DNA from 3 places in the Cupriavidus sp. PET2-C1 genome. Region 1 is predicted to be linked to each of the others. Evidence: predicted binding sites of a transcription regulator. Region 1 holds the regulator's gene; each other region holds the start of a gene.
What was found. Region 1 encodes sigma-54, which starts transcription at its own class of promoters, with help from an activator protein. Its sites were predicted from a motif close to TGGCANGNAANCTGCTTT; they were not measured.

Region 1 (2,264 bases):
CTTGTGGCGAATCACCTGCCGGTCGAGCTTGTCGACCAGTGCGTCGATAGCGGCATACAGGTCTTCATGATGCGCTTCGACAAAGATGTCCTTGCCCTTGAGATGTAGATTGATTTCCGCGTACTGCCGCCGGTCCTTTTCTTTTGTATTGTCGACAGAGAGCAGCACACTTACGCCAATGACTTGATCGAAATGCCTGACGATACGCTCCAGTTTCGTTTCCACGTACTCACGCAGAGGGGGCGTGATGTCCAAGTGGTGTCCACTGATCTTGAAGTTCATAGCGTTTCTCCTTCTGAAAGAGCTGCATCAGGCAGGCGATGCAGCTCGGCTACAAAGTCTTACGGAGATTGACCGCGGGAATCTTGAGCGCTTCGCGGTATTTGGCAACGGTACGCCGTGCCACCACAAAGCCTTGCTCGCCGAGCAATTCGGCAATCCGGCTGTCGGACAAGGGGTTCCTAGCGTCTTCGGCTCCTATCAATTGCTTGATCAACGCACGGATTGCCGTTGATGAGGCCGCGCCGCCGGTTTCTGTGGATACGTGAGAGCCGAAAAAATACTTCAGCTCGAAAGTCCCCATCGGCGTTGCCATGTATTTATTGGTAGTCACCCGAGAGATGGTGGACTCGTGTAAACCCAGTGTATCGGCAATCTCCCGCAAAACCAAGGGGCGCATCGCAATTTCACCGTGGGTGAAGAAGTTCTTTTGACGTTCGACAATGGCTTGTGCGACGCGCAATATCGTGTCGAACCTTTGCTGGATATTCTTGATCAACCAGCGTGCTTCCTGCAGCTTTTGCTGCAATCCGGCCGCGCCCGCGTCGCCTTTTGCACCGCGCAAAATCTGCGCGTACATGTCGTTGATGCGTAGCCGCGGCATCACATCCGGGTTGAGATGGGCGATCCATCCGCCGCTCAACTTTCGAACAAAAACATCGGGCACCACGAAATCCGCTTCCGGCCGGCTGTAGGCATGGCCGGGATAGGGCGCGAGCGAGCGGATCAGTTCATGGGCGGCCTTGAGTTCCGGTTCGTCCACTTGCAGCGCCTTTTTAAGGCGCGTGTAATCGCGCACCGCCAGCAGCTCGAGGTGGTTGGTGACGATGCTCAGCGCCAGTTCGCGCTGCGGATGCTTGAGCCTGCGCAATTGCAGCGCCAGGCACTCGGCGGCGTTGCGTGCCCCGACGCCCGGCGGATCGAAGCTCTGCAGCAGCGTGAGCACAGCCTGGATCTCGTCGACCTCGAACTCGAGCTCCTCCGGCAGCTCGCTGCAGATTTCCTCGAGCGTGGTGCTCAGGTAGCCGTCATCGTCCAGGGATTCGACCAGGAAGATAGCCAGCCCCTTGTCGCGCAGGGAAATCTTGAGCGGCGCCAGCTGTTCCATGAGGTGTTCACGCAGCGTGGGCTCGGCGTCGCGCAGCTGCATCGGGGTCTTTTCGTCGTCTTCGCCTTGCGGGCGGCGGGCGAAGTCGTCCAGGCTCCAATCGCTGCCGTAGTCCTCGTTGCTGTCGGAGTAGCTGTCGTCGGCTTCGGGGGCGCCATCCGGGCGGTTCTCGCTGGTGCCCTGGCCATCGGCGGGCGCCGGCGCGGGCGCGCTCTGCAGGTTCACCGAGCCGTCCGAAGACACGCGCAACGGGCTGTCCAGCCAGTCGTTCTCACGCTCGAGCAAGGGGTTCTCGGTCAGCGCCTGTTCCACTTCCTGCTGCAGTTCAAGCGTGGACAGTTGCAGCAGCCGGATCGACTGCTGGAGTTGCGGCGTAAGCGCGAGATGCTGCGAGAGGCGGAGCTGTAGCGACGGTTTCATGCGACCTATTTTATGCTCAACTTCCGTACTGATGGAACGGAAATTGCTATCGCTGATGTCGCTATGATCGTTTGAAGGATAAAAGGCGACACCGAAGCCGCCCGGGGGCCGATGCGCGGCAGGCGCCGCGCGCCCTTACATGCGGAAGTTCTCGCCCAGGTAGACCTTGCGCACCGACTCGTTGGCGATGATGTCCTCAGGCTGCCCGGACGCCAGCACCGCGCCTTCGCTGATGATGTAGGCGTGGTCGCAGATGCCCAGCGTCTCGCGCACGTTGTGGTCGGTGATCAGCACGCCGATATTGCGTGCCTTGAGGAAGCTGACGATGCGCTGGATTTCGCCCACCGCGATCGGGTCGACACCGGCGAAGGGCTCGTCGAGCAGGATGAAGCGCGGCGCGGAGGCCAGCGCGCGGGCGATTTCCACGCGGCGGCGCTCGCCGCCGGACAGCGACAGC
Region 2 (2,264 bases), on a different replicon from region 1:
GCCAGGAAGCGTTCGGCCACCCATGGCCCCTGGTAGAGCAGCGCGGCCAGCTCGGCGAATGGCGAAAAATCAATCGGCACCAGCTTGGCGCCCATGGCCTGCAAGTCCGCCTGCGCTTGCTTGAAACTGGCCTGCGCCTGCGTATCGCCAAAGAACACCAGCTCATCGGGAATGCCCAGCACGGGCGATGGCGCCAGCGCGGCAGGCGCGCTCTGCGGATAGGTGCGCGAGTAAGGATCGTCGTGGTCGAAGCCGCCGGCGATCTCCGCCACCAGCGCGGCATCGTCGACCGTCAGCGCAAACACGGAGACGCAGTCCAGCGTGCGGCAAGCCGGCACCACGCCGGCGCTGGAGAGCCAGCCCCGGGTGGGCTTGAGGCCCACGATATTGTTGAATGCCGCGGGAATGCGCCCCGAGCCCGCCGTATCGGTCCCGAGTGAGAACGGCACCCAGCCGCGCGCCACCGAAGACGCCGAGCCCGAACTGGAGCCGCCGCTGACATATGCCGCATCGAAGCTGTTAGGCACCGCGCCGTAAGGCGAACGCACGCCCACCAGGCCGGTGGCGAACTGATCCAGGTTAGCCTTGGCCACCACGATGGCCCCGGCCGCGCGCAGCCGCGCCACCGCGCCGGCATCGCGCTCGGCCACATGCGCAAACGCGGGACACGCCGCCGTGGTGGGCCACCCCGCCACGTCGATGTTGTCTTTCACCACGAACGGCACGCCGTAGAGGGGAAACCCATCGAGCTTGCCGCCCGCTTCTTCGACGCGCGCCGCCAGCGCAGCCAGCTGGGCCTGCAACCGCGCCGCATCCAGGCGCGCGATCCACGCCGGGTCCGCTGCGTCCAGCGCCAGGAACGGCGCCAGCGCGTCCGCGGGCGAGGCGCCTTGCGTTCTGTAGAGCTGTTGCCAGTCAGGCAGGGTTCGGCAACTGCCGAGGCTGGCGGCGGATGGGCGCAGAGGCGTCTTGCTGGTCATCGCTTGTATCCCACGTTGTATACATGAAGGCGTTGCAGACCAACAAAGCAGGAGACATGCCATGTAAGACAAAAAACAAATGCTTCTTACATCTCCAGGGAATCGGGGAAATCGGGATCAGGGCGCCTGCGCGGGCCGAAGGCGCATGCGCGGCACGCACCCGTGCCGCACCATGGGTCGGCGCGGGCGGGGCTAAATCAGTGCCAGCCGGCAGGACGACGCCGCAATGTGGTGCGTCGCCCCGGCGGCTTAGAACCGCACGCGAAGGCTGCCGACCAGCGCGTGCTCCCGCACCTGCGAAGCCAGTTGCCCGCGGTAGCTCACGCCAACGCTGACACGCGACCTGACGCGCTTTGGCGGGATGCTGCGCAACAACGGCAAGTTCAACGGACAGCAGATCCTGCCCAAGGCGGTGGTCGATGACATCCGCGGCGGCGGCGACAAGGCCGCGTTTGCCAAGGCCGGCTAGCCGCTGCTCCAAGGCGGCAGCTATCGCGACATGTGGTGGGTCACCCAACGAGCATGGCGCCTACATGGCTCGCGGCGTGCATGGCCAGCGCATTTATATCGACCCGAAGGCCGAGATGGTGATCGTGCGCTACGCATCGAACCCGGTCGCCGGCAATGCCGCCAACGACCCGACGACGATCCCGGCGTTTCACGCGCTGGCGAAGTACCTGCTGGCCACGCCGCGCTGATCGCGGCGGGCTGGCTATTTCGCGCGCCGCGGCGCGCGCGCCGGCTTTTTCGCTCCGGCCGGCGGCGTGGCCAATTGCCCCGCCGCCGCGCGCAGGCATTCGACCAGCTGGATGCTGCTGGGCGTGGGCCGCCCCTCCCGCAGTGTGATCACGCCCACCGGCGGCAGCTCCAGCGCAACGTCCATCGGCAGGACATGGAAGCGGCCTTCCCGCTCGAACTGCTGCCCCACCGACCTGGCCAGGAAGCCCACGGCATCTAGCTGGGAGACGAAGGTGGTGATGGCAAGGTAGGACGACGACTCGATCAGGTCGGTTGGCGGCTGCAGGCCGTGGCGGTAGAACTCCTGTTCGATCTTGACCCGTAGCGAGGCCCATGGCGGCGGCACCACGCAAGGCATGCCGGCCAGGTCGGCCCAGCCCGGTGCACGCTGGCTTGCCAGCGCGTGGCCGCTGCGCACCACCGCCACCATCGGCTCGTTATAGAGCGGCTCGGTAATGAGGTCCGGTGCGGCGTAGCCAGGCTCCAGCCGCCCCACGATCAGGTCCAGTTCGCTGATGCGCAGCTTGGGCAGCAGGTGGGGCAGGT
Region 3 (2,264 bases), 930 kb from region 1:
ATGTACGTCGGCACGTTGTTGAGGATCGCTTCCTCGCCAAGGTAGAAGCGGATCATGTCGGGCACGTAGGGATAGATCGACTTGTCGTCGGCCACGCCCGTGCCGATGGCATTGCAGATGGTGACGTTGCCCGCGCGGTAGACCGAGAGCAGCCCCGCCGCGCCCAGCGTGGAATCCGATCGGAACACCAGCGGGTCGAGGAAGTCGTCGTCGACCCGGCGGTAGATCACGTCGATGCGCTGCGGGCCCTGGGTGGTGCGCATGTAGAGGTGGTCGTCCTGTACGAACAGGTCGCTGCCCTCGACCAGTTCCACACCCATTTGCTGCGCCAGGAAGGCATGCTCGAAGTAGGCGGAGTTGTACATGCCGGGCGTGAGCACCACCACCGTGGGATCGGCGATGTTCTGCGGCGAGACGCCGCGCAGCATGTCGAGCAGCAGGTCGGGATAGTGCGCCACCGGCGCCACGCGATTGCGCGCGAACAGGTCCGGGAACAACCGCATCATCATCTTGCGGTTCTCCAGCATGTAGGACACGCCGGAGGGCACGCGCAGGTTGTCTTCCAGCACGTAGAACTCGCCCTCGCCAGCGCGTACTACGTCGATGCCCGCCACGTGGGCGTAGATATCACGGGGCACGTCGATGCCGAGCATCTCGGGGCGGTACTGCGCGTTGTTGTAGATCTGGTCTGGCGGGATCACACCGGCGCGGATGATGTCCTGCCCGTGATAGATATCGTGGATGAAGCGGTTCAGCGCCGACACCCGCTGGCGCAGGCCGCGCTCAAGCGTTGCCCACTCGCTGGCGGGGAAGATGCGGGGAATGACGTCGAACGGGATGGTCCGCTCGGTACCGCTGTTGGACTCGTCTTTCTCACCGTAAACGGCGAACGTGATGCCCACGCGCCGGAAAATCAGGTCGGCCTCGGCGCGCTTGTTGTCCATGGTGCCTTCGGACTGGCGCGCCAACCAATCCGCGAACTGCTTGTAATGCCCTCGCACGGCACCTGCCGGCAGGGACTCGCCCGCGTGGATTGCTGCTGCCACGCCATCTTGCCAATCGAGCATCTCGTCGAAAAACCGCGCCGCCATGATGGCCGTTCCCCCATGATTTAGGTGCCGCCCAAACTGCCGGCTATCCCGTTTTGATTGGCTTGTTGTTCCCGGCACAGCACCTTGAGATCACCACCCGAGGCCCGGCGGCTTGGCCGCGGACCGTCTCGTCATGCTTCGAAGTGCTGTCCCTATAGGATACCTATGACCACGAAAGCCGCAAGCGGCAGGCATTCGCGCCATCAAACATGGATAAGCAAGATGTTTGCCAGCCTTCGCTTCGGGCCGGCATTGGCATCGGTTCAACGAGCGATCGCCGCGCCTTGTTGCGCCTGCACACCGGCCAGGATGCGCTGCACCAACGCATCCGGCGTCTGGCGGATATCGAGCACCAGGGCGTCGCGCGGCTCCTCCAGGGTCTCGAACTGGCTCTGTAACAGGGCGGGATTGAAGAAGTGGTCGCTGCGCTCGGCCAGGCGGCCGCCAATGATCGCTGCATCGCCCTTCATGTAGACAAAGGTCACGCCGCCATCGGCGGGCGTCAGGCGGTCGCGGTAGGTTTGCCGCAGCGCGGAACAGGTAAAGACGTGGGTGCGCCCCTCGGCGCGGGCCGCATCGATCGCCGCGCGCATCGCGGCCAGCCAGGGCCAGCGGTCGTCGTCGGTCAGCGGGATCCCGTTGTGCATCTTCGCCTTGTTGGCGGCGCTGTGGAATTCATCGGCGTCGTGGAAGCCGCATTGCAAGGTCTTGGCCAGCAACTGGCCGACCGTGGTCTTTCCGCTGCCGGAAACGCCCATCAGGATGTAGATCATGTCTGCTCCAACGATCATGTTCGGATGGTTTTCCCATCCTTGTCGGTAGTCCCCGCGCCGGTCAAGCGTTCAGCCATGAAGCCATGATAGGACCCGCATGGGCCGGCTCGGGGTCGTCTCCGCCGGCCATCGACCGCCGGAGACACAAATGACACAAATTTAAGGGGCGCTGCCTATTGTGCGACGGCTGCGCCCGTTTGGACAGCGCCGGGCGCGTCGGCCTCGGAGAGGTCCAGCGCGCTGCCGCCCTCTTCCGCGATCCGCGCGTTGCGGCGGAACAGCCCGAACAGGCCCCGGCCGACGCTGAAATTCGTGAAGGCGTCGTCCGGCAGCACGGCAGAAGCACGCGTGTCCAGGTCGCCGTCGCCATTGGCGGCGCCGAGCCATTCCAGCGTGCCCG

Region 2: atzF (allophanate hydrolase) is a predicted target of sigma-54. The motif match lies at 1,025-1,042, and genes of this name have one in related genera.
Region 3: ACX12D_RS06505 (circularly permuted type 2 ATP-grasp protein) is a predicted target of sigma-54. The motif match lies at 1,306-1,323, and genes of this name have one in related genera.

The regions. Positions count from the first base shown of each region.
Region 1 covers NZ_CM137259.1:493,143-495,406, forward strand. Annotated here, with positions in the region: gene hpf (ribosome hibernation-promoting factor, HPF/YfiA family) at 1-282, opposite strand, end outside; gene ACX12D_RS02275 (RNA polymerase factor sigma-54) at 332-1,807, opposite strand; gene lptB (LPS export ABC transporter ATP-binding protein) at 1,943-2,264, opposite strand, start outside.
Region 2 covers NZ_CM137260.1:454,098-456,361, reverse strand. Annotated here, with positions in the region: gene atzF (allophanate hydrolase) at 1-980, opposite strand, end outside; partial or broken gene ACX12D_RS22020 (6-aminohexanoate hydrolase) at 1,318-1,678, shown strand; gene ACX12D_RS22015 (LysR substrate-binding domain-containing protein) at 1,693-2,264, opposite strand, start outside.
Region 3 covers NZ_CM137259.1:1,423,070-1,425,333, reverse strand. Annotated here, with positions in the region: gene ACX12D_RS06505 (circularly permuted type 2 ATP-grasp protein) at 1-1,091, opposite strand, end outside; gene ACX12D_RS06500 (gluconokinase) at 1,355-1,864, opposite strand; gene edd (phosphogluconate dehydratase) at 2,038-2,264, opposite strand, start outside.